DNA from 4 places in the Citrobacter sedlakii genome. Region 4 is predicted to be linked to each of the others. Evidence: predicted binding sites of a transcription regulator. Region 4 holds the regulator's gene; each other region holds the start of a gene.
The links. Region 4 encodes LexA, which represses DNA repair genes until DNA is damaged. Its sites were predicted from a motif close to TNCTGTATGTACATACAGNA; they were not measured.
Positions count from the first base shown of each region.

Region 1: the regulator LexA is predicted to act here: its motif matches at 2,363-2,382, upstream of umuD (translesion error-prone DNA polymerase V autoproteolytic subunit).
Region 2: the regulator LexA is predicted to act here: its motif matches at 5,821-5,840, upstream of metR (HTH-type transcriptional regulator MetR).
Region 3: the regulator LexA is predicted to act here: its motif matches at 4,282-4,301, upstream of uvrB (excinuclease ABC subunit UvrB).

Region 1 covers NZ_CP071072.1:12,600-20,144, reverse strand. Annotated here, with positions in the region: one part of gene JY391_RS23560 (IS1-like element IS1X3 family transposase) at 1-112, opposite strand, end outside; one part of gene JY391_RS23560 (IS1-like element IS1X3 family transposase) at 112-361, opposite strand; partial or broken gene ltrA (group II intron reverse transcriptase/maturase) at 513-2,000, opposite strand; gene umuD (translesion error-prone DNA polymerase V autoproteolytic subunit) at 2,406-2,837, shown strand; gene JY391_RS23545 (Y-family DNA polymerase) at 2,837-4,108, shown strand; gene JY391_RS23540 (ParB family protein) at 4,190-5,164, opposite strand; gene JY391_RS23535 (AAA family ATPase) at 5,164-6,369, opposite strand; gene JY391_RS23530 (IS6-like element IS26 family transposase) at 6,580-7,284, opposite strand; partial or broken gene JY391_RS23525 (Tn3 family transposase) at 7,484-7,545, shown strand, end outside.
Region 2 covers NZ_CP071070.1:4,637,943-4,645,487, forward strand. Annotated here, with positions in the region: gene rmuC (DNA recombination protein RmuC) at 1-1,340, opposite strand, end outside; gene udp (uridine phosphorylase) at 1,480-2,241, opposite strand; gene JY391_RS21925 (dienelactone hydrolase family protein) at 2,503-3,315, shown strand; gene metE (5-methyltetrahydropteroyltriglutamate--homocysteine S-methyltransferase) at 3,378-5,639, opposite strand; gene metR (HTH-type transcriptional regulator MetR) at 5,872-6,825, shown strand; gene JY391_RS21940 (carboxylate/amino acid/amine transporter) at 6,713-7,545, opposite strand, start outside.
Region 3 covers NZ_CP071070.1:3,029,564-3,037,108, forward strand. Annotated here, with positions in the region: gene moaA (GTP 3',8-cyclase MoaA) at 1-799, opposite strand, end outside; molybdenum cofactor riboswitch at 787-936, opposite strand; gene yvcK (uridine diphosphate-N-acetylglucosamine-binding protein YvcK) at 1,204-2,112, shown strand; gene uvrB (excinuclease ABC subunit UvrB) at 2,187-4,208, opposite strand; gene bioD (dethiobiotin synthase) at 4,772-5,458, opposite strand; gene bioC (malonyl-ACP O-methyltransferase BioC) at 5,451-6,206, opposite strand; gene bioF (8-amino-7-oxononanoate synthase) at 6,190-7,347, opposite strand; gene bioB (biotin synthase BioB) at 7,344-7,545, opposite strand, start outside.
Region 4 covers NZ_CP071070.1:4,391,657-4,399,201, reverse strand. Annotated here, with positions in the region: gene malM (maltose operon protein MalM) at 1-728, shown strand, start outside; gene ubiC (chorismate lyase) at 919-1,416, shown strand; gene ubiA (4-hydroxybenzoate octaprenyltransferase) at 1,429-2,301, shown strand; gene plsB (glycerol-3-phosphate 1-O-acyltransferase PlsB) at 2,338-4,758, opposite strand; gene JY391_RS20825 (diacylglycerol kinase) at 4,929-5,297, shown strand; gene lexA (transcriptional repressor LexA) at 5,420-6,028, shown strand; gene dinF (MATE family efflux transporter DinF) at 6,149-7,474, shown strand.

The DNA of each region.
Region 1 (7,545 bases), on a different replicon from region 4:
TGACGTGATTTAGCCCCGACGTAGCCCCACTGTTCGTCCATTTCCGCGCAGACAATGACGTCACTGCCCGGTTGTATGCGTGAGGTTACCGACTGCGGTCTGAGTTTTTTAAGTGACGTAAAATCGTGTTGAGGCCAACGCCCATAATGCGGGCGGTTGCCCGGCATCCAACGCCATTCATGGCCATATCAATGATTTTCTGGTGCGTACCGGGCTGAGAGGCGGTGTAAGTGAACTGTAGCTGCCATGTTTTACGGCAGTGAGAGCAGAGATAGCGCTGATGTCCGGCAGTACTTTTACCGTTACGCACCACGCCTTCAGTAGCTGAGCAGGAGGGACAACTGATGGAGATGGAAGCCACTGGAGCACCTCAAAGACACCATCGTACACTAAATCAGTAAGTTGGCACCATTATCCGGCAGGCGATCTGGATTATCGTCACGCTGTTAAATATGTCGCGGTAGGGATACCCGTTACCGGATACCCCCCGCACAGATCCCGGCGTGCGCGATTTACGCACCGGGCTCCTGCCTCGGGTGTCTGGCGGTGAACCGCTCCACAGGCCATGGATGAAGAACCCGAACCCTTGGTAGCCATGCGGCTGCCAGTTTGTTTGCTTTCGTCCAGGTCGTATCATCCTTCTGGCTCCTGCGCCTGAGCGCCCGGCGCCAGAGGTTTGTTACGTGTGTCCTGAACTTCTGCATGGTGGGGAAGTTGCCCGGTACCGAGTGATAGTTCAGGTATCCCTGAACCACTCTCCTGAGCCATTTTCCCTGTTCGGGGATTGAGTAATGCCAGCGCCTTCGCAGACCGTCTTTGATGGCTTTCAGAGTTGCCGTCATCCGATCCCGGCGGGTCTTTCGTATCAGCATGAACCTGCCGTTGCGATCTTTCCCGCTGATGTGCGTGAACCCGAGGAAGTTGAACGTTTCTGGTTTGCCTTTTCCCCTGATGGCACGGTTTTCGGCAGCGAAGCGGCCGAACTCCATCAGACGGGTTTTCTCCGGGTGAACCGTGAGTCCGAACTCCCTCAGTCTGCGCTGCATGGCTATACGGAAGCGCCGGGCATCGTATCGTTTGTCGAACCCGATGACGATGTCATCGGCGTATCTGACCATTACCACATTGCCTGTGGCATAGCGACGTCGCCACTGATGCGCCCACAGATCGAAGACGTAGTGGAGGTATATGTTTGCCAGCAGCGGTGAGATGACCGCACCCTGTGGGGTGCCTTCCTCCGTTGCTCGCCATTGACCCTCCTCCAACGTCCCGGCTGTGAGCCACTTACGTATGAGCCTGATTACGCTCCGGTCGCCGATCCGATGCTCTGTGAACCTGATCAGCCATTCGTGGCTCACCCTGTCGAAGAACTGACTGATGTCGGCATCCAGTACCCAGTTTACGTTAGTGCGTACCAGCCCTGTGGCCAGTGCGTCCAGTGCATCGTGCTGGCTTCGCCCGGGTCTGAACCCGTATGAGAACCCCATAAAGTCGTTTTCATAGACTGCGTTCAGGATTTTCACCAGCGCATACTGGACGATCTTGTCCTCCAGCGAGGCGATGCCGAGCGGGCGTTGTTTTCCATCCGCTTTTGGGATGTAGTGACGCCTGCCGGGCTGCGCCCTGTAGCTGCCCTAATGTAGCCTCCGGTGCAGATCTGTTATGTTGTTCTTCATGTTTCCGGCGTAGTCCATCCACCTGATGCCATCCACTCCGGCGGCCGCTTTCCTGCTCAGGGAGAGGAATGCGGCTTCCAGTGCTTCGACTGTCAGCAGGTGGAACAATGCTGTAAACCGTTCTTTCTTCCGCTGCTTCGCAGCTTCCCGCACGCGTGACAGCCTCTGTGACATGCTTTCCCGGCTCTGTGTCCGGCGCATGTGTGGCTGTTCCGCGTTCCCCTTGGCCCCGCTCCTTCGCTCCACTGACTCCGCTCCTTTCGGGTTGTTCGCCTGCTTCGCCGCTACTATGAGCGAGTCCGACTTCTCCTCTCCGTACATCACCGGCTATGACTCCTCGTCTTCCCGGTGCGGGCCGTCTCCGACACTGGCAGATGGTCAGAGGGGAGATCTCCCGGTTCCCGCGTAGAGATCGTATTGACATGCCAGGGTCTCAGACCCCGCCGGGTCCATGTGGCACTCGCAGTATCGCACCCTATGATGTTGCCTTCCGTTAACAGTACAACGTCGGCACCCGGTAATTTAATATACATTTCGTGGCTCAATGGCTGGCCTGTCAACACCCCTGTCAACGCTTCGCCCCATACCTCGCGGTATGCAACGCATGACTCGGGGACCTTGTGGATTGCTGGTCCTTCAATGGTCGGGGACTTTCACCCCTTGATCTCTACCGGTCTCCCGGTGAACACTGTATGTATAACCAGTAAAATTAGAGTGTCAGGAGGAAAGATGAAACTACAACTTTTCAGCACCGGGAAAGAACTCCCGCCACAGGCCCATCCATTGTTTGCCGATCTGGCCAGCTGCGGTTTTCCCAGCCCTGCTGCTGACTATGTCGAGTCCGATCTGGATCTCCATGATTACTGCATACGGCATCCGAGCGCGACGTACTACCTGCGTGCCAGCGGAGACAGCATGGCCGACGGCAGTCTGTACAATGGCGATCTGCTGGTTGTGGACAGTGCTGAAAAGCCGCGGCACGGCGATATCGTTGTCGCCAGCATGCAGGGGGAGTTTACGGTGAAACGGCTTCTGCTGACGCCGCGACTGACGCTGCAGCCCATGAATGCCTCCTGGTCGCCGATTTATCCTGATCCCGACGAGCTGGATATCTTTGGCGTCGTCACGCATATCATCCACCGCCCGAGGGAGATGTACTGATGTTTGCCCTGGCCGATGTGAACAGCTTCTATGCCAGCTGTGAACGTGTTTTCCGCCCGGATTTGAAAGGAAAGCCGATAGTCGTCCTGAGCAACAACGACGGGAATGTAATCGCTCGCAGTGCCGAGGCGAAGCCCTGGATCAAAATGGAAACTCCGTGGTTTCAGATAAAAAACGAAAGATACCCGGAAAAAATATATGCGTTTTCAAGTAACTATGAACTTTATGCCTCGATGTTGGCGCGCGTGATGAACAGCCTGGAGGAACTGGCCCCCAGAGTGGAACAGTATTCAATTGATGAGATGTTCCTCGATTTGACCGGCGTGGAGCACTGTATGGAGCTTGAGGACTTCGGCCGGCAGCTGCGTCAGCACGTGTATGACTGTACCCACCTGACCATTGGCGTGGGCGCCGGACCAACGAAGACCCTCGCAAAATCAGCCCAGTGGGCCTCAAAAGAGTGGAAACAGTTTCGTGGCGTACTTGCTCTGACCAGGGGAAATCCGCAGAGAACGCGGAAACTGCTTTCACTGCAGCCGGTTGAAGAAATCTGGGGGGTGGGTAACCGTATTGCACGCAAGCTGAATGTACTGGGCATTAAGACCGCGCTCGATCTCGCCCTGACGAACCCGGCCTTCATCCGCAAAAATTTTTCTGTGGTCCTTGAGCGAACGGTACGGGAACTGAACGGGGAAAGCTGCCTTTCGCTTGAGGAAGCCCCTCCGACGAAACAGCAAATTGTCTGCAGCCGCAGTTTTGGCGTGAAGATCACGGAGTACGAGTCACTCCGTCAGGCTATCTGTCAGCACGCAGAGCGGGCCTCTGAAAAACTGCGTAAAGAGCACCAGTATTGCCGGCATATTTCCGTTTTCATCAAAACGTCTCCGTTCGCCATTAAAGAGCCTTACTACGGCAACGTGGCTACGGAAAAACTTCTTACACCCACTCAGGACACCAGGGACATCATTGCAGCCGCTACAACGGCTCTGGAGCGTATCTGGAGGGATGGGCACCGGTATGCCAAAGCCGGAGTTATGCTGAATGACTTCACCGGCTCCGGCGTTTCGCAGCTGCAGCTGTTCGACGAACGCCCGCCACGCCCTTACAGTGCTGAGCTGATGAAGGTTCTGGACGGGATCAACAACTCAGGGCTGGGTAAAGTATGGTTTGCGGGGCGGGGTATTGCCCCGGAATGGCAGATGAAACGGGAGATGCTTTCTCCTGCTTATACGACACGATGGTCAGATATTCCTTCAGCGAAACTGGCGTAAAACTTTGGCGATTTCACCTTGAAATTCTCAGCCTAAACTGCCTAATTACAATAAGTTAGATGTGAAATCGCCATGGCGAAATTATTGACTCAAATTTCTGTCAAGGACCTCGTTGATAGCCTTGTCCAGTTCATCCTGAATCACTTTTGACATACGGCTAAACTCATAAGTCAGCGTACGCCCTTTCACACGCTTACGCGCGAACTTGTCCTTTTCTTCAAAAGACCAGAGTGGGGAAACCACTGACTTTTCCTTGGGAGATGGATCTATCAATGCCTGAGATGCCTGAGAAATCAGCTTCAGTATACTGGCTTTCTGTTCGTCTTCTGGTCGCTCGCCTTCACTCAAAATTGCATCGAGCTGAGCTGATACAGACTGAATGAGTTCTTCAGGCGTTAATCCCTTTTCACTGAGTTTTTCATTAACTTCTAAAAGAAGTTTATAGTCACTAAACGATAGCTCCGACTGAACCGGGAACAGAGAAATCAAGTCTTGCGGTACGGCCGCCGCCTGCAGCGCCCTGGTAACTTTAGCTTGAGATAACCCCTCCAGTTCAGCAATTTCCTTTTGATTAAATCCGGACTCTTTAAGAGCGATCAATCTCAGGCCAATCTCCCGAAGATTATGTTCTTTAGCTGTCTGGATATCTTTAGCCAGTTGGCGAGCTTCATCAGCTGATAAATGCTCTTCGGTAACCATTACATCAAGGCCTGTACGGACAAAAATTGCTGAGGCTCGCCGTCTTGAACCATCCAGTATCTCAATCCTTTCACTTTGCTTAATACCAATACAGGGAAAGAACTGCTGAAACTTAATCGTCTGGATAATGGATTTCAGGGATTCCCTGGTCAGTGCAAGTTGATCTCTTCCGTTGTTTTCCTGGTTTACGAAGGTCTTACTTTCAACTTCAGATGCAGGCACCCGAACAAACCTGAACGTTACCTTCCTGCCGGTTTTTAAGGTAAATACCTGGCTTCTACCGGTGTCCGTCATTTCCGCAATTGACGCCTGGGTATTTAACTGTCTGCCGATGGTTTTTCTTTTCTCATTCGACATCACATACCTCCGTTAGTACGAATGAACTCGATGCGATCAAAGACTGCCTTCGCAAAGTCTTCCGCTGCTGATTTTGCGCTTTTTAGTGCCTCTGTACTTCCATCATAGGTTGCTGGATTTGCTGAAATAACTGTGTCAAAAGTCTCCCCACAACGTTCGAAACCATCCAGTCTTGGCAGAACCATGTCTAGCATATCGGCACCGAAAACCTCTTTGGCCTGACTATGGCAAATTTTGTGATCAGACTTGTTCAGGATCTTGGACATGAAGCCGACATTACCGATGAGATTGCAGGTGTGCCCATCCATTTCGATGGAATCTATGAGGGCAGGGAGGCTGGCCACAAACTTCAGGGAAGAATGAAAATCAACCGTCGCCGGTGGAAGAGGGGTCAACATCAGGTCTGCCGCCCCAATGCAGTTTTTCAGGAACGCATCAAGGTGAGGACCACTATCAAGGAAAATAAAGTCGTAGTCATGCTGGAGCTTGTCGATAATGTTCTCTTTAAGCACCGCATGAATATTTTTCCCTGGCAGATGTTCTTCACACAATCCCTTCCAGCCTTCAGCAAGAAATGCATCGTCAATGGAAGCGGGGATTACATCAACACCAGGGATAATAGACGGTACTATAAAATCGGAAAGTAATTCTTCACGAGACACGTTCTGGAGCATGGCCTGAGCAGCCGTATTTTCAACCAAGCCCACTGAATTCTCATGGCTCAGGAACATTGTCAGAGATGCCTGCGGATCGAAATCGATGGCCAGAATACGCAGGTCTTCGAACAGAAGCTGAGGATGAGCTCGAAAAGCATGTGATAATGAAGCGGTAGAAACTGTCTTGGAACCACCACCTTTAAGATTACATACAAAAATCGTAAAGGCTTTATCGAAGCGATCCCTGTACTTCGGTACTTTACGATGGTTATACAGATCGATGACATTCTGAATCGTCATCGCGTATTTCATCGTATTACCAGAAGGTTTCTTTTTAAAAATGTAGCCACCGGCTTCCATTTCGGACACAGCATACTCAACACTGCCTTTACTGAGCTTAGGCAGCTTATACAGAGCGGCTTTGCTGTATTCCTGATAGAACTCGGTAAGCTTCAATTCCTCTTTTTGCTGTCGGATACTTTCGCTCAAAGATGTCAGAAGCTTACCTGCACGTGTAGCGACTTTCCGTAACTGCTCAATATTGTCCATTTATCACCTCATGACGTTTTTTGTCATTTTGAACAAAAAGTGTCATGTTGCAAGAAAAAAATCATATTGTTTTGATTTCGCTCTCAACAGAAGGGGGATGAAGCTCGACGGGCGTGCTACTAAATCACACTGCAGCAACACGCAGACGCACTTTTGACGGCACTGTTGCAAAGTTAGCGATGAGGCAGCCTTTTGTCTTATTCAAAGGCCTTACATTTCAAAAACTCTGCTTACCAGGCGCATTTCGCCCAGGGGATCACCATAATAAAATGCTGAGGCCTGGCCTTTGCGTAGTGCACGCATCACCTCAATACCTTTGATGGTGGCGTAAGCCGTCTTCATGGATTTAAATCCCAGCGTGGCGCCGATTATCCGTTTCAGTTTGCCATGATCGCATTCAATCACGTTGTTCCGGTACTTAATCTGTCGGTGTTCAACGTCAGACGGGCACCGGCCTTCGCGTTTGAGCAGAGCAAGCGCGCGACCATAGGCGGGCGCTTTATCCGTGTTGATGAATCGCGGGATCTGCCACTTCTTCACGTTGTTGAGGATTTTACCCAGAAACCGGTATGCAGCTTTGCTGTTACGACGGGAGGAGAGATAAAAATCGACAGTGCGGCCCCGGCTGTCGACGGCCCGGTACAGATACGCCCAGCGGCCATTGACCTTCACGTAGGTTTCATCCATGTGCCACGGGCAAAGATCGGAAGGGTTACGCCAGTACCAGCGCAGCCGTTTTTCCATTTCAGGCGCATAACGCTGAACCCAGCGGTAAATCGTGGAGTGATCGACATTCACTCCGCGTTCAGCCAGCATCTCCTGCAGCTCACGGTAACTGATGCCGTATTTGCAGTACCAGCGTACGGCCCACAGAATGATGTCACGCTGAAAATGCCGGCCTTTGAATGGGTTCATGTGCAGCTCCATCAGCAAAAGGGGATGATAAGTTTATCACCACCGACTATTTGCAACAGTGCCGTTTACTCATATATACTTTAGATTGATTTAAAACTTCATTTTTAATTTAAAAGGATCTAGGTGAAGATCCTTTTTGATAATCTCATGACCAAAATCCCTTAACGTGAGTTTTCGTTCCACTGAGCGTCAGACCCCGATCCCGCCCACGCGCATCACCGATCTCCTGCTGGAGGTGGATGCGGCGACCGGCTTCACCGA
Region 2 (7,545 bases), 250 kb from region 4:
TCCTGCGACGTCGCCTGTTCCGCCAGTTCCGGATTAATCTCGCGTTTGATTTCCACGCCTAACCCCCGAAACGCTTCTGCCTGCGCCAGCACGTTGCCGCGCCCCGACGTCAGTTTTTTCATCGCCTGACGGTAGTTGTCCTGCGCTTTCTCGAGGCTTTGCCCGACAGACGACATATCATCCACAAACAGCCGCATCTTGTCGTACAGTTTACTGGCTCGTTCGGCAATTTGCTGCGCATTGCGGCTTTGATGTTCGTAGCGCCACAGGTTGGCGATGGTCCGTAACGCCACCAGCAACGTCGTAGGGCTGACCAGCATAATGTTATTTCTCAATGCCTCGGTAATCAGTTCGGGCTGTCTGTCCAGCGCCAGCAAAAAAGCAGGCTCGACGGGGATAAACATCAGCACATAGTCCAGCGAGCGCAGTCCTGGAAGCTGCTGATAATCTTTACGCCCAAGCAGGCGAATATGGTTACGCACGGATGCGATATGCTCCTGGAGCGCGCTCTCACGGGTGACGTCATCTTCCGCGTTGAAATAGCGCTCATAGGCCACCAGCGTCATTTTAGCGTCGATCACGACATCTTTGCCCTGCGGTAAGCGGACAATCACGTCGGGCTGCATCCGCGAACGGACATCATTTTCAATGCTGACCTGCGTTTCGTACTCATAGCCTTCGCGCAGGCCGGAAGCCTCCAGCACGCGGGTAAGCACCACCTCACCCCAGTTGCCCTGGGTTTTATTGTCGCCTTTCAGCGCGCGCGTGAGATTGACCGCTTCCTGCGCCATCTGCGCATTGAGCTGTTGCAGATTACGAATCTCATGCGCCAGCGTATGCCGCTCGCGCGCCTCCTGACCAAAGCTGTCCTGAACCTGGCGGCGAAAACCGTCCAGTTGCTCACGCAACGGCATGAGCAGACTGTTAAGGCTCTGTCGGTTTTGCTCGTCGACCCGGCGGTTGCTTTGCTCAAAAATCCGGTTCGCCAGGTTTTCGAACTGCTCGCTGAGGCGCTGTTCGCTATTGATCATCTGACGAATTTTGTCTTCCGCATGCTGCTGCGTCGCTTCCATTCGCGTCGTGACTTCCCGCAGATCCGCTTCCAGCGAGGTGTTAATACTGCGCAGACTGCGAAGCTCATTGTTCAGCAGTTCGCACTCGTCGCGCCAGTGATCGCTTTGGGCAAGCTCCTGTCTGGCCGCGCTTAGCGCCGCCACCATCTCTTCACGCTCGGTAAGCTGATCGGCTTTTTGCTGTGCATGTTGATAACTGGCGATCAGCCAGCCCAGCGCAACGCCTACCAACGCTATCACTGCATAAATTATGAGAGAGATATCCAAAATGCCTCCTGCCGCAACCACTCACCAGCACAAAATAGAATTGTGCTGTATAAACGTCCAGTTTGAAAGGGATTTCCTGCGAGGCGTTACGCAAAATAAAAAGGCCGAACGCGTCGGCCCTGGAGGGAAAAACAGAAAATTAGATCAGGCGACGCGCCGCTTCCACCACGATTTTCACCGCATGGCTTTCGGTTTGCTTCATGGTCTCGGCGTTCGGTATCTCTTGCTGAGTACGGTTGACGATAACCCCGGCAACCATTCCCGCACGCAGACCCTGGCTGGCGCACATGGTCAGCAAAGTGGCGGACTCCATCTCATAGTTCATGACGCCCATCGCCTGCCACTCTTCCATCGAGCCTTTAAAGCGGCTCACAACGCGACCAGAATAGGTGTCGTAACGCTCCTGCCCTGGATAGAAAGTGTCAGAGGACGCGGTTACGCCTACGTGCGTGGTCGCCCCTATTGATTTCGCCGCCTCGACCAGCGCGGTGGTACAGTCAAAATCTGCCACCGCCGGGAATTCCATCGGCGCGAAGTGCAGGCTTGCACCGTCGAGACGCACAGATGCCGTGGTCACCAGAACATCGCCCACATTGATATGCGGCTGAATCGCGCCGGTGGTACCGATACGCAGGAAAGTACGAATGCCCAGCTGCGCCAGCTCTTCTACGGCGATGGAGGTGGACGGGCCGCCGATACCGGTCGAGCAGACAATCACAGACTTGCCGTCCAGCTCTGCGCGCCAGGTCGTAAATTCGCGATGCGATGCCAGCTTAACCGGCTTATCCATCAGCGCGGCGATCTTTTCCACACGCTCCGGATCGCCTGGAACGATTGCAAGCGTAGCCCCTTGTAAATCGCTTTTGGTGAGGCCGAGATGAAAAACATCAGACTTGGACATATAAAACTCCTCTGTGATTCGGTTTTAGTCAGAAGAAGCAAAAAGATACTCTACCGAAGGACGCAGGTGATTTTCGTGACCATCATCACCATGAGGGAAAACAGTTGCATTGAATTACGCTGATTAAGTGATGTTGATCACAATTAATTGTCAACCCTGCCTTCCATTGCACAAAAATTGAGCCAATTCAGGCAGTGTGCTTTAGTGAAGGCTGTCTATAGTTAACATTGCGCTATGTATTTTAAGGGTACGGAGAATACCATGACCTCAACACAACAAACGGGCTTTGCACCTGCGGCCTCTCCCCTCGCCTCTACAACGGTTCACACTCCGGACGACGCCATTATTGCCGGTTTTACCTCCATCCCTTCTCAGGGAGAAGATATGCCGGCTTATCAGGCGCGACCAAAACAAAACGATGCGCCCCTGCCAGTGGTCATTGTAGTGCAGGAAATTTTTGGCGTGCATGAACACATTCGCGATATTTGCCGCCGGCTGGCGCTGGAAGGGTATCTGGCTATTGCGCCAGAGCTCTATTTTCGCGAGGGCGATCCGAATGATTACAGCGACATCCCGACGCTGTTCAGCAATCTGGTCAGCAAAGTGCCGGATGCACAGGTGCTGGCCGATCTTGACCACGTCGCCAGTTGGGCGGCCCGCAACGGCGGCGATCCGCACCGTCTGATGGTGACCGGTTTTTGCTGGGGGGGACGCATTAGCTGGCTGTACGCCGCGCATAATCCACAGCTCAAAGCTGCCGTCGCCTGGTATGGGAAACTGATGGGTGAAAAGACCCTGAACTCACCGAAGCATCCGGTCGATATCGCCACGGATTTAAATGCGCCAGTGCTGGGGCTGTATGGTGGTCAGGATACGGGGATCCCGCTCGATACGGTTGAGACAATGCGCCAGGCGCTGCGGGCGGCAAACGCGAAAGCAGAGATTGTAGTTTATCCGGATGCCGGACACGCATTTAATGCCGATTACCGTCCGAGTTATCATGCAGAATCCGCGAAAGATGGCTGGCAGAGAATGCTGGCGTGGTTCAGCCAGTACGGCGGGAAGAGAGCGTAATGATTAAAAGCCCGGTGGCGGCTACGCCTTGCCGGGCCTTTGTCACAGGGTTGGCAAAGATATTAACCCTGACGCAAATTCTGCGCTGCCTTCACCATGTTCGCCAGCGCCGCACGCGTTTCCGGCCAGCCGCGAGTTTTCAGGCCGCAGTCCGGGTTGACCCACAAACGTTCCGCCGGGATGCGCTGGGCCGCTTTTTGCAGCAGGGCTTCAATCCACTCCACGCCTGGCACGTTCGGGGAGTGAATGTCATACACGCCCGGCCCAATTTCGTTCGGGTAGTCGAACTCTTCAAATGACTCCAGTAGCTCCATGTCTGAACGCGACGTCTCAATGGTGATCACATCCGCATCCAGCGCGGCAATCGAGTCCATGATGTCGTTAAACTCGCAGTAGCACATGTGGGTATGGATCTGCGTGTCGTCCTTAGCGACGGCGGCGCTGATGCGGAACGCTTCCACGCCCCACTGTAAATAGGCATCCCAGTCGCTGCGACGCAGCGGCAGACCTTCACGTAGCGCCGGTTCGTCAATCTGGATAATACCAATGCCCGCAGCTTCCAGATCCGCCACTTCATCCCGCAGCGCCAGCGCGATCTGTTTGGCGATGGTTTCGCGGGTCACGTCTTCGCGCGGGAAGGACCAGCAGAGAATGGTCACCGGACCGGTTAACATGCCTTTTACCGGCTTGTCGGTCAGCGACTGAGCGTACTTCGCCCAGTCGACGGTAATCGGCGCAGGACGGCTGACATCACCAATTACCACTGGCGGCTTCACGCAGCGCGAGCCGTAACTCTGCACCCAGCCGTTCTGGGTAAAAACAAAGCCGTCAAGATGCTCACCAAAGTACTCCACCATGTCGTTACGCTCAGCTTCGCCATGGACCAGCACGTCCAGCCCTAATCGCTCCTGTTCAACAATCGCCTGCTTAATGTGTTCGGCAATACCGGTGCGGTAGTGATTCGCATCCAGATTACCTTTTTTGAAGTCCAGTCGCAGGCCGCGGATTTCCGTGGTTTGCGGGAAGGAACCGATGGTGGTCGTCGGCCAGGCGGGTAATTTGAAACGCGCACGCTGGGCTTCGGCGCGCACTTCATACGGATTCTGACGTTGACTGTCCTGCGCGGAGATCGCCGCCAGACGTTTTTCTACCGCCGCATTATGTACGCGTGTTGACTGCCGACGCGCCTGAATCGGTACGCTCCACTCGCGAATTGCCGTCGTGTCGCCGCTGTTCAGCGCATCGCGCAGCAGGGCCAGCTCTTCACATTTTTGCAGGGCAAAAGCAAACCAGCTTTTCACCTCCGCATCCAGACGGGTCTCTACGCTCAGATCGATCGGGCTGTGCAGCAGGGAGCAGGAAGAAGCGATCCACAGCTCACGTTTGTCCACGATGTCCTTAATTTGTGCGTATTTTTCCGTTAGATCGGCGCGCCAGACGTTACGACCATTTACCAGACCTGCAGACAGTAGCCAGTCAGTGGGCAGACGCGTATGCAGTTCCGCCACATCGTCTTTACCGTGTACCAGGTCAACGTGCAGACCCTGTACCGGCAGCGCAGTAATAGTGTCGAGATTCGGCGTCACGCCCTCGAAATAGGTAGTGAGCAGCAGCTTCACCTGTCCGGTGAGCGCGTCATACGCCGGTTTAAAGGCATCGAGCCAAACCTGGGGCAGCTCCAGCACCAGCGCAGGCTCATCGATTTGTACCCACTGAATGCCGCGTTTGCCCAGTTCAATCAGCACCTGTTTATAGACCGGCAGAATATCGTTCAGCAGGCTGAGACGGTCAAATTGCTCGCCTTTCACTTTACCCAGCCACAGGTACGTTATCGGCCCCAGCAGGACCGGTTTCACCTGGTGGCCCAGCGCCAGCGCTTCGTCTACTTCGTCCAGAAGCTGGGTCCAGGTCAGTTTGAACTGCTGACCTTTTACGAATTCCGGCACCATGTAGTGATAGTTAGTGTTAAACCATTTGGTCATTTCTGCCGCCGCAGCCGGTTCACCGGTCGGCGCGCGACCGCGGCCAATGCGGAACAGGGTATCGATATCAACAGAGCCGTCTTTATTCTGATGACGTGCCGGTACGTTGCCAAGCAGCAGGCTGGTGGTCAGCACATGGTCGTACCAGGCGAAATCGCCAACCGGCAGCAGGTCAATACCGGCCTGTTTTTGTTGATCCCAGTGGCGCGCGCGCAATTCACGCCCTACCGCCAGCAGCTCTTCACGGGACGCGTTGCCCGCCCAGTAGCTTTCTTGCGCTTTTTTCAGCTCGCGACGCAGGCCGACGCGAGGAAAACCGAGGGTGTGATTAATAATTGTCATTTTTATAACCTCATAATGTGTAATCCGAAGGATTTCGGATTTAGGGAAGGCGGCAAACTTGCTCATCCCCAGCAGCTTACTGAAGTAAGTGACTGGGGTGAGGAAGTGCAGCCAACGCACCATAAATTCGAAAGACGCAGGATTTAGACGTCCAGATGTTTACACATCTATATTTGGCGGTTACTGTATATTCCTCAAGCGCAATTTGCTCATGCCGAAGTGAAGGACTTTCATGATCGAGATTAAACACCTGAAAACGCTCCAGGCGCTGCGGAATACCGGGTCGCTCGCCGCCGCCGCCGCGACGCTGCATCAGACCCAATCCGCCTTGTCTCACCAGTTCAGCGATCTGGAACAGCGCCTTGGCTTTCGGCTGTTTATCCGTAAAAGCCAGCCGCTGCGCTTTACGCCGCAGGGTGAGATATTGTTACAGCTCGCCAACCAGGTATTGCCGCAGATTAGCCGCGCGCTGCAGGCCTGTAATGAACCGCAGCAAACACGCTTGCGCATCGCGATTGAGTGCCACAGCTGTATTCAGTGGCTGACCCCGGCGCTGGAGCAGTTCCGCGCGAAGTGGCCGCAGGTAGAGATGGATTTTAAATCCGGGGTGACGTTTGATCCGCAGCCAGCGTTGCAACAGGACGAACTGGATCTGGTACTGACCTCCGACATTCTGCCGCGCAGCGGGCTGCACTATTCCCCAATGTTTGATTTCGAAGTGCGGCTGGTACTGGCGCCCGATCACCCGCTGGCCAGTCAAATCCAGATCTCACCGGAAGATTTAGCCAGTGAAACGTTGCTGATCTATCCGGTACAGCGCAGCAGACTGGACGTCTGGCGACATTTTCTGCAGCCCGCAGGCATCAGCCCGGCGCTGAAAAGCGTTGATAACACGCTATTGTTGATTCAGATGGTAGCGGCAAGAATGGGCATCGCCGCCCTGCCGCACTGGGTGGTGGAGAGTTTTGAGCGCCAGGGTCTGGTGGTCACCAAAACTCTGGGCGATGGGCTCTGGAGCCGCCTTTACGCCGCCGTGCGCGACGGCGAACAGCGCCAGCCGGTGACCGATGCGTTTATTCGCTCGGCGCGCAGTCATGCCTGCGATCACCTGCCGTTTGTGCGGAGCGCGGAGCGACCCACTTTCGATGCACCCACAGAGAAGCCAGTATCACAACCGCGCCTGTGATAAAGCTCGGCCAGTGAGGCTGTTGATGCCAGATCGCCAGATTAACCAGCAGCCCGGCAGGCACATGCATGTTATTCATAATGCCTAACGTGCCGGCATCCACCTGCGTTGCCCCCACGTTCCACATGAAATAGCCGATACCTGACGCCGCCACGCCGAGGAAGACCAGAATGCCCCACTGCAGCGTCGTTTCTGGCATCTTCTGCGCATTGCCGAGCAAAGACCACGCCGCCACCGCCACCAGAAACGCGCCGACGTAGAACCAGGCGAACGCGTTGTACTGCGGCATAGGGCGGGTTTCCATTAGACGCTTGTAGCCCACCATGCCGATGGCAAAGCTGATATTGGAAAGCTGCACCAGCAGAAGGCCGGTCCAGAAGTGATCGGTGACCTGATCATAACGGATAATACCCGCGCCGATCACCGCCAGCAGGGCGCTAAACGCATATCCCCAGCGCAGGCGGCGTTTGCTCATCACGTCATAAATCAGCGTGATATAAAGCGGCGTCAGCACGGTAAACAACAACAGTTCCGACACGGTCAAATACAGATAGGCGTGGAAACTCAACATATACATTATGCCGAGCTGCATTGCGCCCACCAGCATATACAGCCCGACAGTTTTCAGGCTGTGGCCGCGCGTGCGCAGAAACGGTAAAAAGACCAACGCCGCCAGGCCAACCCGCACCAGCACGGCGAAATAGCTGTCGACGTGTCCGG
Region 3 (7,545 bases), 1.4 Mb from region 4:
AAGAGACGCGCAGTCGGTTACAGGTGGCGCAGAAATCTTTCTCGTACGGCATGATAAGGCCGATTTCGCCCGCATAGTCGGGGTGGCAGAAAACCTGCGCCGGGCCGTCGCTGCGCTGGCGCAGCTGGTGGATCCAACCACGACGCAGCAGTTCATCGCGCAGCACCTGGCCGGAAATATGGTGTTTGCGGAAAAGCGCGCTGCCCTCGCCCGTTTCCATCAGTTCGATAAAGCGTAGCTGGATAGGGCGCGTCTGGATCCAGTTCAGGAAGGTATCGAGCTGATGATGATTCACGTCACGCATCAGCACGGTATTGACTTTGACCTTTGTAAAGCCCGCCTCAAAGGCGGCGTCAATGCCCGCCATCACCTGCCGGAATTTGTCCTGTCCGGTAATGGCGTGAAACTGCCGGGCGTCCAGGCTGTCGACGCTGACATTGATGCCCGTCAACCCGGCCTCGCGCCAGGCCGCGGCATCACGCGCCAGGCGATAGCCGTTAGTAGTGACGGCTATCTGGCGAATGGCGTCGTTCTCCCGCACGGCAGCGATGATGTCAGTAAAATCGCGGCGCAGGGAAGGTTCACCGCCGGTCAGGCGCACTTTTTCGGTGCCAAGACTGGCAAACGCGCGGGTAACCCGACGAATTTCATCGACAGAAAGAAAACCGTTATTGGTGACGCCGCCGGGCTTGTAGCCATCCGGCAGACAGTAGGTGCAACGAAAGTTACACACATCGGTAATCGACAAACGCAGGTAATAAAACGTGCGCGCGAAAGCATCGGTCAGTTGTGAGGCCATAGACACCTTTCCAGTACGGGAGGCGCAGTCATTTCTTCCTGCACCCTGGTGGCAACGCGTTTACGCTGTCACGGCCAAAGCGCCATATCAATGTCTTCATTGACCCAGGCGCAGAGGCTAGAGTGTTTTTTAATGATTAGCCGATACTAGCGCGTAAACGACCATTTTGCCATTTACGCCTAACGCTATATAAACTTATATATAGCGTCATGATCGTGCTATTTCGCTACAGAATAAGCGAAAATGGGCTTTTTGCATTGATATACATCATTAGGCAGTAACCGACATCTCGTACTAAAGGGGTAGCTGCGCAGAATTTATTTCTCTCTCCAGCGGGGAGTGAATTGCTGAAAACCCGCGATGTGCGCTACTGTAGCGAGGTAAATCTGACTTCAGGATATTTTATGCGCAATCGTACGCTGGCTGACCTGGATCGTGTCGTCGCTCTCGGCGGAGGGCATGGATTAGGACGCGTTCTCTCATCACTTTCATCACTGGGCTCACGCCTCACCGGCATTGTCACCACCACCGATAACGGCGGCTCGACCGGACGTATCCGCCGCTCGGAAGGCGGTATCGCCTGGGGGGATATGCGCAACTGCCTTAACCAGTTGATAACCGAACCCAGCGTCGCGTCGGCTATGTTTGAGTATCGTTTTGGCGGTAATGGCGAACTTTCGGGTCATAACCTGGGAAATTTGATGTTAAAGGCGCTCGATCACCTGAGCGTGCGGCCTCTGGAGGCGATCAATTTAATTCGTAACCTGCTTAAAGTCGACGCGCATTTAATCCCGATGTCGGAACTGCCGGTCGATCTGATGGCGATCGACGATCAGGGGCATGAGGTGTATGGCGAAGTGAATATTGACCAGTTGCTCACCCCGCCGCAGGACCTGATGCTGTCACCCAACGTGCCCACCACGCGTGAAGCGGTGCAGGCAATTAACGAAGCGGATTTGATCCTGATTGGCCCTGGCAGTTTTTACACCAGCCTGATGCCGATCCTGCTGCTGGATGACCTGGCGCAGGCGCTGCGCCGCACCCAGGCGCCGATGGTCTATATCGGCAATCTGGGGCGTGAACTGAGTCTGCCGGCAGCCAGCCTGACTCTGGTCGATAAACTGGCGATTATGGAGCAGTATGTCGGTAAACGAGTGATTGACGCCGTGGTCGTCGGTCCTAACGTTGACGTCAGCGCCATCAATGACAGAGTAGTGATTCAGGAGGAGCTGGAAGCCAGCGATATCCCCTATCGCCATGACCGCCAGCTATTGCACTGCGCGCTGGAAAAAGCGGTGCAGGCGCTGGGTTAAATCTGGCATGTCTCGATCGCGACCGGCGTAGCGCTTCGCTTTTCCGGTCTGCGACGCTTTGCCTGAATACCGGATTATGACGCGGCGATAAACAGCTCACGCAGTTGATGGAGCTGGTCGCGGATCTGCGCGGCTTCCTCGAACTCCAGATTCTGCGCGTGCTGCATCATCTGCCCCTCCAGCTCGTGGATCTTCTGCTGCAGCGCCTTCGGCGACATATCCATCCCGACGATATCCGCCTTCGCCGTGGAGCGTGACTTGCCCCTGCCCTTCGCTTTGGTCTTCGCGATGTTCTGACCCAGCGCCAGAATATCGACCACTTTTTTGTTCAGCCCCTGCGGGGTAATGCCGTGCTGCTCGTTGTACTGCTGCTGTTTCTCACGGCGGCGCTCGGTTTCGCTAATGGCCTTCGCCATCGACGGGGTGATCTTATCGCCGTACAGGATCGCTTTGCCGTTAACGTTACGCGCCGCGCGGCCAATGGTCTGAATCAGCGAACGTTCAGAGCGCAGGAACCCTTCTTTGTCCGCGTCAAGGATCGCCACCAGCGACACTTCCGGCATGTCGAGCCCCTCTCGCAACAGGTTGATCCCTACCAGCACGTCAAACTCGCCGAGGCGCAGGTCGCGAATGATCTCCATACGCTCGACGGTATCGATGTCCGAGTGCAGATAGCGCACCCGTTCACCGTGTTCCTCCAGGTATTCGGTGAGATCTTCCGCCATCCGCTTGGTTAAGGTTGTCACCAGCACGCGCTCATTGATAGACGCCCGCGCGCGGATCTCTGAAAGCAGGTCGTCCACCTGCGTCGCCACCGGACGCACCTCAATGACCGGATCCAGCAGGCCGGTCGGACGAACCACCTGATCCACCACGTCGCCGCCCGATTTCTCCAGCTCATAGTTGCCCGGCGTCGCGGAAACATAGATGGTCTGCGGGGCCAGCGCTTCAAACTCTTCGAACTTCAGCGGACGGTTATCCAGCGCGGAAGGCAAGCGGAACCCATACTCCACCAGCGTCTCTTTACGCGCTCTGTCGCCACGGTACATGCCGCCAATCTGCGGAATGGTGACGTGCGATTCATCCACCACCAGCAGGCCGTCTGCGGGTAGATAATCGAACAGCGTCGGCGGCGGCTCGCCCGGTCCGCGTCCAGAAAGATAGCGTGAATAGTTTTCGATCCCCGAACAGTAGCCAAGCTCGTTCATCATCTCAAGATCGAACTGGGTGCGCTGGCTGAGACGCTGCTCTTCCAGCAGCTTGTTGTTCGCCAGCAGGATCTTGCGGCGATCGACCAGTTCGTCTTTGATCTCTTCCATCGCCTGCAAAATACGCTCGCGCGGCGTGACATAGTGGGTTTTCGGGTAGATGGTGTAGCGGGGAATGGTCGATTCCACCTGTCCGGTGAGCGGATCAAACAACGACAGCCGCTCCACCTCTTCGTCAAACAGCTCCACACGTAGCGCGATGTCGTCGGATTCCGCCGGGAAGATGTCGATCACCTCGCCGCGTACGCGGAAGGTGCCGCGCTGGAACGCCTGATCGTTACGGGTGTACTGTAGCTCGGCCAGACGACGCAGGATCGCGCGCTGGTCGATCAGCATCCCCACCGTCAGGTGCAGCATCATTTTCAGGTACAGATCCGGGTCGCCCAGACCGTAGATCGCCGACACCGAGGCCACCACCACCACGTCGCGACGCTCGAGCAAGGCTTTGGTTGCCGACAAACGCATCTGCTCAATGTGTTCGTTTACCGACGCGTCTTTCTCAATGAAGGTGTCGGAACTGGGCACATAGGCTTCAGGCTGATAGTAGTCATAGTAAGAGACGAAATATTCCACCGCGTTTTCCGGAAAGAATTCTTTCATTTCGCCGTACAGCTGCGCCGCCAGCGTTTTGTTCGGCGCGAGCACCATGGTCGGACGCTGGAGATCGGCAATGACATTGGCGATGGTGAACGTTTTCCCTGACCCCGTTACGCCAAGCAGCGTCTGATGCGCCAGGCCATCCTCCAGCCCTTCTTCGAGGCGTCGTATCGCCTCTGGCTGGTCGCCTGACGGTTTAAATGCGGAATTCAGTTTGAACGGTTTACTCATGGGCAGCTACCTGAAGCAATGGGCGGGCAGGCTTGTAATTTTACTCGCAGCGCATAATTTTGCCAGTAAAATATACTGGATGAAAAAACAGTAACGACGGAGAAAATTTGTGTTACGCGCCGAAAAGACACAGCGTCAGCGGCGAGAATTTCACCGCTGACAAGATAATCTTCTGACCGGCGGGGTTATCCCCAAACCAATCACTTCGTTAACATTGTCAAGTCGTGTCATGAAAGTTTTATTGCATTCAATGACAGTTCTGCGACAGCTATTGCCTTTATATAACAAATTGAAAAATAAGTAATATTTCACAAAGCCGTCTTTCGCATCAATTTGGCTGGAAGCCGCGTATTCTCTCGCTTACCCTGCGTTTTCTAACTCTAATACACAAGGTTATCCACAGGAATAGTGGATAACTGCTTCCAGCCCACACGGTCTGCCGCCTGGCAATTTCCCCTCGTTGACGGATTTCAGGACAATAAAAAAAAATTATCGCTAAATTTTGATTTTTATCAGCTAACGAAACGGCCTGTCGCAGGCGACATTGCTCGCAAAATCGCCATTTACTCTCCTGTCAAAAGCGTGAGATCCAGATATTGTCCTGTTGCGACGGTTTGCGCTTCAGCGCCAAGCCAGGGGATTTCCCCGATTAAAGGCGCGGGAATAACCCGCGCCAGCGTCGCCATATACTCGCGGTGGCGTTTACCCGGCGGCTGGACGTCATTCGCCACCCAGCCGGCTAACGTCAGCCCGGCCTGCTGAATGGCCTGCGCGGTGAGCATCGCATGGTTAATACACCCCAGCTTCACGCCGACCACTAAAATCACCGGCAGTTGTTCCGCCTGCACCCAGTCGGCAAACGTAACGTCCTCTGTCAGCGGCGTGAACCAGCCGCCCGCGCCTTCCACCAGCACCCACTCCGCGCAGGTTTCCAGCGCCCGTAGCCCGGCTGACATCACATCGGTTTGAATCGGTCTGCCCTCTCCGGCGCTGATGATGTGCGGCGAGGTCGGCTCGGCGAAGGTATAAGGATTCACTGCCGCGTAGTCCAGCGGCAGGCTGCTGCTACGCTGGAGCGCCAGCGCATCGCTGTTGCGCAACCCTTCCGGCGTCATTTCGCTGCCGGAGGCAACCGGCTTATACCCGGCCGTGCGCAGCCCCATTTTGCCTGCCGCCTGGAGCAAAGCGCTACTGGCGACGGTTTTCCCGACCTCGGTATCAGTACCGGTAACAAAATAGCGTTTAATCACGTTCAATAACTCCTGCAAAAAGATGGTAGGTGAGCGGATACTTTCCCTGTTGTTGAGGCCAGGCCAACTGCACTTTTTGCAGTTGCGCACGGGTGAGCACGCGCGGTACACGTCCTTCGTGCAGATGCGTGGCCCCAATCCCCTTCAGCGAACGCATCGCGCTCAGCGCATCGTCAAACCACAGGGTCAACGTGTGCAGATGGCTTTCGCTACGCCAGCCGCGCAGGGCATCGCGCAGCGCCGCCTGCGGTAAGAACCGATTAGCATGGGTTTGGTTATCAACTGCCCGCCATGCCTGATGCAGCTCCGGCAGCGACCCTTTCGCCAGCGTTGTGAACGCCACTCTGCCGCCGGGACGCACCACCCGATAAAGTTCGCTCAGCGCGCCGTGTAAATCGTTGCACCACTGAACGGCGAGATTACTCCAGGCGAGATCGAACGTCGCACTCGCCAACGGCAGCGATTCGATATCTCCGGCAAGATAGTGGTGCGCCGTATTACGCCGCCGCGCCTCGTCAAGCATGGGTGAGGACAAATCCAGCGCGGTGACCTGGCTGCCCTGCTCACGCCAGTAACGGCTCAACCGGCCAGGACCACAGCCGGCGTCCAGCACCTGCCCATAGCTTTGCTGCGGTAACTGCGCCAGCAGCGCGTCCGCGCTCAACCGTTGCAGCGTGGCGTGTTGTTCATAACACGTCGCCGCACGGCCAAACGCCGCCGCGATGGCCTGTTTATTCACCTGCGTCATTTAGCACCTCCAGCAGACGGTCAATGTCTTCACGCTCGTGCGCCTGGGTGAGGGTCAGGCGCAAACGCGCCGTCCCCGCAGGCACCGTTGGCGGACGAATTGCCGTCGCCCAGCAGCCACGGCTGCGCAGGGTTTCCGCCAGATGCAGCGCCCGCGCGTTATCGCCAACGATCAGCGGCTGGATCGCGCTGTGCGATTCCCCCAGTCGGTAACGGCTGCGGTCTACGCCGCGACGAAAGCGTGCGATGAGCGCCGCCAGTTTCGCCCGGCGCGCGTCGCCTTCTTCGCTGCGGATCACCGCAAGGGAGGCCCGGATCGCCTGCGCCTGAGCAGGCGGCATGCTGGTGCTGTAGATCAGGTGTCGGGCAAATTGCAGCAGATAATCCGCCACGGGGGCTGAACACAATATCGCCGCGCCGCTGACGCCAAAGCCTTTACCAAAGGTCACGACCAGCAGTTCTGGTCGCACCTGCTGCCGCCAGCAGCTGCCGCGCCCTTCTTCGCCGCAGACGCCAATGCCGTGGGCATCGTCCACCAGCAGCCAGGCGTTGCGCCGCGCTGCCGCACGCTGGATCTCCGCCAGCGGCGCGCTGTCGCCATCCATACTGAATACGCCTTCAGTGACCACCAGTTGTTGCCCCGGACAGGGGGCATCGAGCAGTCGCGTCAGATGCCGGGTATCGTTATGGGTAAAACGGCGAAGCGGCGCCGGACTAAGGCTTGCCGCCTCCAGCAACGAGGCATGGCTGAGGCGATCGGCGACAATCCGATCGTCCTTTGCCATCAACGCGGCAATGACCGCCTGATTAGCGGCAAAACCTGAGATAAACAGCAGCGCGCGCGGGTAACCCAACCAGTCCGCCAGCTCTTCTTCAACGTGTTGATGCGCAACGGTATAACCGCTGACGTGGCCGGAGCCGCCGCTGCCTACGCCGAAGCGTTCCGCCCCCTGTTGCCAGGCATGAATAATCTGCGGATGGTGGCTTAAGCCCAGATAGTCGTTGCTGGAAAAGTTGAGAAAGCGGCGATCGCCGGTCATCAGCCAGCGGCCCGCGCCCTGCTCAACCGCGTAACGACGACGCAGGGCATCCGCTGAACGACGCGCGTTTAGCGCATCGTCGATTTTTTGCTGCCAGCTCATACCGCTGCCGCGTTGTACCAGGCGTCGGTATCCGGGGTCATCAGCGCCTGCTCCAGCCGCTGCTGCTGCTCGTTATCCCCTGCCAGCACGGCGGTTTGCTGCGGGTTCAGTCCGAGCTTACGGAACAGCTGTAAGTCTTTATCTTCTTCCGGGTTCGGCGTGGTCAACAGCTTGCAGCCGTAAAAGATAGAGTTCGCG
Region 4 (7,545 bases):
TCGACGTGGCGGGCATTACCGGCCCCGTCGCGGCCTGGAGCGTCCCGGCGAATATCGGCGAACTGAACATTACGCTTTCCAGCGAAGTGAATAAACAAACCAGCGTCTTTGCGCCGAACGTGCTGATTCTTGATCAGAACATGACGCCATCCGCGTTTTTCCCCAGCAGTTATTTCACCTACCAGGCACCGGGCGTAATGAGCGCGGATCGTCTGGAAGGGGTGATGCGTCTGACGCCAGCGCTGGGCCAGCAGAAGCTCTACGTGCTGGTCTTTACCACCGAGAAAGATCTCCAGCATACCACTACGCTGCTTGATCCGGCCAAAGCCTATGCCAAAGGTGTCGGTAACGCCGTACCGGATATTCCGGACCCCGTGGCCCGTCACACCACCGACGGCCTGCTGACACTGAAAGTGAAAACCAGCAGCAGCTCCAGCGTGCTGGTAGGGCCGCTGTTTGGATCGTCCGGTCCGGGTCCGGTGACGGTCGGTAATACCGCCGCGCCTGCGCCTGCCTATGCCGCACCCGCTGCCGCGCCGACACCTGCGCCGGTTAAGAAAAGCGAGCCGATGCTGAACGACACTGAAAGCTACTTTAACAAGGCGATTAAAGACGCCGTCGCCAAAGGTGACGTGGATAAAGCGCTGAAACTGCTTGATGAAGCTGAACGCCTGGGGTCGACATCTGCTCGTTCCACCTTTATCAGCAGTGTAAAAGGCAAGGGGTAAGGTTCTCCCCACATTGCTGATTTGCAACAACTGGTGCGTCTTGTGGCGCACCTTTTTTTCGCCCTCGTTTTAGCATTCGATGCGAATTGTTACGTTTCTGTTGCGTAACAGATCACTTAACTGCGTTTCTTCCTTCTGTAATCGCTTTTCTGCGATACAATGACTTTCAGTTATGAAACGGAGAGTCAGCATGTCACACCCCGCGTTAACGCAACTGCGTGCGCTGCGCTATTTTGAAGCGATCCCTGCGCTGGATGCAGAACAGCTCGACTGGCTGTTACTGGAAGATTCCATGACAAAACGTTTTGAGCAGCAGGGAAAACGGGTCACGGTGACGCTGATAAGAGAAGGCTTTGTCGGGCAACAAGAGGTAGCGGACGAACTGGCGTTGCTGCCGCAAGAGTCCCGCTACTGGCTGCGTGAAATCCTGTTATGCGCCGATGAGGAACCCTGGCTTGCCGGACGCACAGTGGTGCCTGAATCCACCCTCAGCGGCCCGGAAATAGCCCTACAAAAATTGGGCAAAATCCCGTTAGGGCGCTATCTTTTTACATCATCGACATTAACCCGAGATTTTATTGAGATTGGTTGTGATGCCGGGCTTTGGGGACGGCGTTCGCGCCTGCGGCTGAGCGGTAAGCCGCTGTTGCTGACCGAGCTGTTTTTACCGGCATCACCGTTGTACTAAGAGGAAAATAAAATGGAGTGGAGTCTGACGCAGAACAAGCTTCTGGCGTTTCATCGCTTAATGCGGACGGATAAGCCCATTGGCGCCTTACTGCTGCTCTGGCCGACGCTATGGGCGTTATGGGTCGCGACCCCTGGCGTGCCTCCATTGTGGATTCTGGCGGTCTTCGTTGCGGGCGTCTGGCTGATGCGCGCCGCCGGGTGCGTGGTAAACGACTATGCCGATCGCAAATTTGACGGTCACGTGAAGCGCACGGCGAACCGTCCGTTACCCAGCGGCGCGGTGACTGAAAAAGAGGCCCGGACGCTGTTTGTCGTGCTGGTGATGCTCGCCTTCCTGCTGGTGTTGACGCTCAACACCATGACTATTTTACTTTCCGTTGCCGCGCTGGCGCTGGCCTGGGTGTACCCGTTTATGAAGCGCTACACCCATTTGCCGCAGGTGGTGTTGGGCGCGGCGTTTGGCTGGTCGATTCCGATGGCCTTTGCCGCAGTGAGCGAATCGGTGCCGCTGAGCTGCTGGTTAATGTTCCTGGCTAACATACTTTGGGCGGTGGCCTACGACACACAGTATGCGATGGTTGACCGTGACGATGACCTGAAGATCGGTATTAAGTCGACCGCTATTCTGTTTGGTAAAAACGACAAGCTGATCATCGGTATTTTGCAGGTCGCGGTGCTGGTATTGATGGCGCTGATTGGCTGGCTGAACGGACTGGGGATAGGATTTTACGGGGCGATTGTGGTCGCTGGCGCGCTGTTCGCGTATCAGCAGAAGCTGATCGCTCACCGCGAACGTGAAGCCTGCTTCAAAGCGTTTATGAACAATAACTATGTCGGGCTGGTGCTGTTTATCGGGCTGGCGATGAGCTACTGGCATTTATAAACAATAAACCGGTCATTCGACCGGTTTTTTTATACGTTACTCGCTTTGCGTCGCGCTCTCGATAGTGAGGCGCACATCCGAGGTAATCAACTCCGCCAGCATCTGGTACACCTTCATGGTTTCGCCAGGTTCTGCATCGCCAGTATCGCTGATATAGCCTTCGTCACGTAAAGTAAGCACTAACGAACTGAACACTGCCTTGTCGAAAAACTCCGGCGCGTTGATGCCGTGCAGAACCGACAAACGCTGCGCCACGGTCCGGCTCTCTTTTTCCAGCGTACCGCGGTTGATTGACGGGTTCGCGCTCAGAAGCCAGAAGGTAATGGCGTAACGTTGCAACGTTTCGCGTGCGCCTGCCGCCAGCAGTTGCAGCGTGCGGGAACGCGCAGGATGAATATGCAGCTCGTCGTTTTGTACGGTAATCAGCCCCTGACGCTGCATTTCTGTCGCCAGCGCATCAATGACTCCAGCCAGTTCATCGCGCTCCCAGCGCAGGAACAGCTCGGCTTTCAGCATTGGGTAAAGGACATCCACGTGCTGCAGCAACGCGTCGCGGGAGATACGGCGGTGCTGGGTAATGATCGCGGCCATCAGCGACGGCAGAACCAGCATATGGGCAATGTTGTTGCGATAATAGGTCATCAGTACCGCCTGCTCGCGCGGCAGAATGATGATATCGCCAATGGTATCCTTTTCGACTTCAAACTTATTCATCTGCAACGCGTGATCGATCAGTTCACTGGCGCTGGCCGACGGGACCGTTGAGTCAGAGGAGTACGGCACATTGCGCATCAGATCCAGATAACAGTTGAGCTGCTCGGTCAACTGCTCGCGAGTGAGCGAACGCTGACGTGACGCCAACAGCGCGGTGCAGCACAGGTTCATGGCGTTCGCCGCCCCTGCGTTGTTAATGCGCACCATCAGTTCAGAAGCAATACCGTTAACCGTCGGCGTCAGCCAGGCCGGACGCACCGCTTCAATAGGATCGATAGACTCGCGCCAGTCGGGAACGTGGTGGTTGAGGTACGTCATCAGCGGCATCGGTTCGCCGAAGTTAACGTAGCCCTGACCGAGATTACGCAGTTTGCTCAGGCCACGCAGCATCTGCGGCAGGCTCTCTTTCTCTTTCGTCGCCCCGCGCAGCTCTTTGGCGTAAGTGCCCACTTCCATAACGTGCTCGTAGCCGATGTAAATCGGGACTAACGTAATCGGACGGGTACCGCCGCGCAGCATCGCCTGGATGGTCATCGACAGGGTGCCGGTTTTCGGATCCAGTAAACGGCCAGTACGGGAACGCCCGCCTTCGACAAAGTATTCAACGGAATAGCCGCGGCTGAACAGTTCGCCGAGATACTCGCGGAACACCGTCGAATAGAGCTTATTGCCTTTAAAAGTGCGGCGGATAAAGAACGCGCCCAGGCGACGGAAAATCGGTCCCGCAGGCCAGAAGTTCAGGTTGATACCGGCAGCGATATGCGGCGGCACCAGCCCCTGATGGTAAAGAACATACGAGAGCAGCAGATAGTCCATATGGCTGCGGTGGCACGGCACATAGACGATTTCGTGCCCGTCGTGGGCCAACTGGCGCACGCGCTCGGCGTTATGGACGTTGATCCCCTGATACAGACGGTTCCAGGTAAAGCCCAGAATGCGGTCGGTCAGGCGAATCATCTCGTAAGAAAAGTTCGCAGCGATCTCTTCCATCAGCGCAATGGCGTTTTGCTGCGCTTTTTCGTGGGAGATCTTCTTGCTACGCGCCTCGTCTTCTACCGCGCGGGCAATGGCTTTCGAGGCCAACAGTTTGTTAAACAGATCCTGTCGCGCCGGCAGACGCGGACCGACCGCCGCCAGACGCTGACGGGCGAAGTGCATACGCGCCACGCGCGCCAGTTTCTGCGCGATGGTTTTGTCGGTGCCGTGTTCGTCGGCCATGCGGCGCAGCGACACGGACGGCGAGAAACGCACAAAGCTGTCGCGCCCCAGCCAGGAGACGGCAAAGAATTTCTGAATGCCGTTAAGCATACGTAGCGGCGGATTCACTTCGCCTTTTTCACGTCCAGGCGAGCGGCCAAACATCACCGAGACCGGCACCATTTGCACATCCAGGTCTGGATTACTGCGATGCAGATCGAGATAGTTATGGAACAGCTTGATAGATTCTTCTTTCGGCGTGTAATACGTAAAGACACGCGGTCCGCCATGAATAAAGACATAGCGCGGCAGCAGCGTGCCGTCGATCTCCAGCGGCTCTAACGGGTCGGGAAGATCGTGCGCCAGACACTGCGCGCGCAGTGTGAGTAAGTCCGCTTTGGAGTTATACGGCAAAACGTACATAATTGGGCGAGAGGTATCGAGTCCCAGTTCCGGGGCAGGATCCGCCGGAATAGACTTGCTTTTTACCAGTACGCTTAATGGTAAATTCAGTAATTTATAGTAAATTCGTGGCCAGCCGGACATAAACGATGTAAAGCCTCTGGTTAATAATGCAAATGCGCTGCAAGGATATCAGAAAGTCATGTGAATTTCTGTTGTATACGGTCATACTTCGCGCCGCGTTGCCCGCACTCAGATTATACGCGCTAACAAAGCATTGTCATTGACGCCAATAATGCAAAAAGGTTCTTTTAATGGCTAACAATACCACTGGATTCACCCGAATTATTAAAGCAGCCGGTTACTCCTGGAAGGGGTTTCGCGCAGCATGGGTCAACGAGGCGGCGTTCCGTCAGGAAAGCATTGCGGTGCTGGCAGGCGTGGCCATCGCCTGTTGGCTGGATGTCGATGCTATTACCCGCGTTCTGCTGATTGGCTCGGTGCTGCTGGTCATGGTTGTTGAAATTTTAAACAGTGCAATTGAAGCCGTCGTCGACCGTATTGGATCCGAATATCACGAGCTGTCAGGACGGGCGAAGGACATGGGATCGGCGGCAGTGCTGCTTTCCATTATTGTCGCGCTGATCACCTGGGGCATTCTGCTGTGGGCCCATTTTCACTAACAACATACGCGCTCCGTTCCATAACCGCATAAAACTGCGGATCATTGTGCAGTTTGTGGTTCCAAAATCACCTTTAGCTGTATATACTCACAGCATAACTGTATATACACCCAGGGGGCGGAATGAAAGCGTTAACGGCCAGGCAGCAAGAGGTGTTTGATCTTATTCGGGATCACATCAGCCAGACAGGTATGCCGCCGACGCGTGCGGAAATCGCGCAGCGTTTGGGGTTCCGTTCCCCAAACGCCGCTGAAGAACACCTGAAAGCGCTGGCGCGCAAAGGGGTGATTGAAATCGTTTCCGGCGCGTCCCGCGGCATTCGACTGCTGCAGGAAGAAGAAGATGGCTTACCGCTGGTCGGTCGCGTTGCGGCAGGCGAGCCGCTGCTGGCGCAGCAGCACATTGAAGGCCATTACCAGGTCGATCCGTCACTGTTTAAACCGAATGCCGACTTCCTGCTGCGCGTCAGCGGTATGTCGATGAAAGACATCGGCATTATGGACGGCGATCTGCTGGCGGTACACAAAACGCAGGATGTACGTAACGGTCAGGTGGTCGTGGCGCGCATTGATGACGAAGTAACGGTAAAACGCCTGAAAAAACAGGGCAACAAAGTCGAGCTTCTGCCAGAAAACAGCGAATTTACACCGATCGTCGTGGATCTGCGTGAACAAAGCTTCACGATTGAAGGGCTGGCCGTCGGCGTCATCCGCAACGGTGAATGGCTGTAATTTCATTTAGCCGGATATAAGAGCGTACGCGCCGTTATCCGGCGCCAGGCCTGGCAGCGCTGTGCTTATCAGGCCTGTATAATTTTAAATCTACGATAACTGCTCCTCAGGCTTCTTCTCATGCCGTTCTTTGCATCTGCTGATAAAGCGCTCTGGCGTCTTGCCTTACCCATGATTTTCTCCAACATCACTGTGCCGCTGCTTGGGCTGGTAGATACCGCGGTGATAGGCCACCTTGATAGTCCTGTTTACCTCGGCGGGGTGGCGGTTGGGGCGACGGCTACCAGTTTTCTGTTCATGCTGCTGCTCTTTTTACGAATGAGCACTACCGGGCTTACGGCGCAGGCGTTTGGAGCGAAGAACCCACAGGCGCTGGCGCGCGCGTTAGTACAGCCATTGCTGCTGGCGCTGGGCGCTGGCCTGCTCATTGCGCTCTGCCGAACGCCGCTGATCGATCTGGCGCTGCATATCGTCGGCGGTAGCGAAGCGGTGCTGGCGCAGGCAAGACGCTTCCTGGAAATCCGCTGGCTTAGCGCGCCCGCCTCGCTGGCCAATCTGGTCCTGCTGGGCTGGCTGCTCGGTGTGCAGTATGCGCGGGCGCCGGTGATTCTGCTGATTGTCGGTAACATCCTCAACATTATCCTCGACCTGTGGCTGGTGATGGGCCTGCATATGAACGTGCAGGGCGCTGCGCTGGCTACGGTGATAGCTGAATACGCCACGCTATTGCTGGGAATGCTGATGGTGCGCAAGGTGCTGCATCTGCGCGGCGTCTCGATGGAGATGTTAAAGCAGGCCTGGCGCGGGAATATTCGTCGCCTGCTGGCGCTTAATCGCGACATTATGCTGCGTTCGCTGCTGCTCCAGCTCTGCTTTGGCGCCATTACTGTTCTTGGCGCAAGGCTTGGCGGCGACATCATTGCCGTGAACGCAGTGCTCATGACGCTGCTTACCTTTACCGCCTATGCGTTGGACGGCTTTGCCTACGCTGTTGAGGCGCATTCCGGCCAGGCGTATGGCGCGCGGGACGGTAGTCAATTGCTGGAGGTCTGGCGGGCGGCGTGTCGTCAGTCAGGCATCGTAGCACTGCTGTTTTCTTTGACCTACCTGTTGGTGGGGGAGCAGATAATCGCGCTGCTGACCTCACTGCCGCAGTTGCAACAGTTAGCCGATCGTTATCTGTTCTGGCAGGTGATCCTGCCGTTGGTCGGCGTCTGGTGCTACTTGCTGGATGGCATGTTTATTGGCGCGACCCGCGCTGCGGAAATGCGTAACAGTATGGCGGTGGCGGCGACGGGTTTTGCGTTAACGCTGCTGGCGCTACCGGCATTGGGGAATCACGGTTTGTGGCTGGCGCTGGCGGTTTTCCTGGCGCTGCGCGGACTTTCGTTAGCATGGATTTGGCGGCGGCACTGGCGTAACGGTACCTGGTTTTCGGCAACGTGACGGTTAAATATTCTGAATACTCAACCGAACCCAGAATCCCTGACTACACTAAATATCACGTCCAGCAAGAA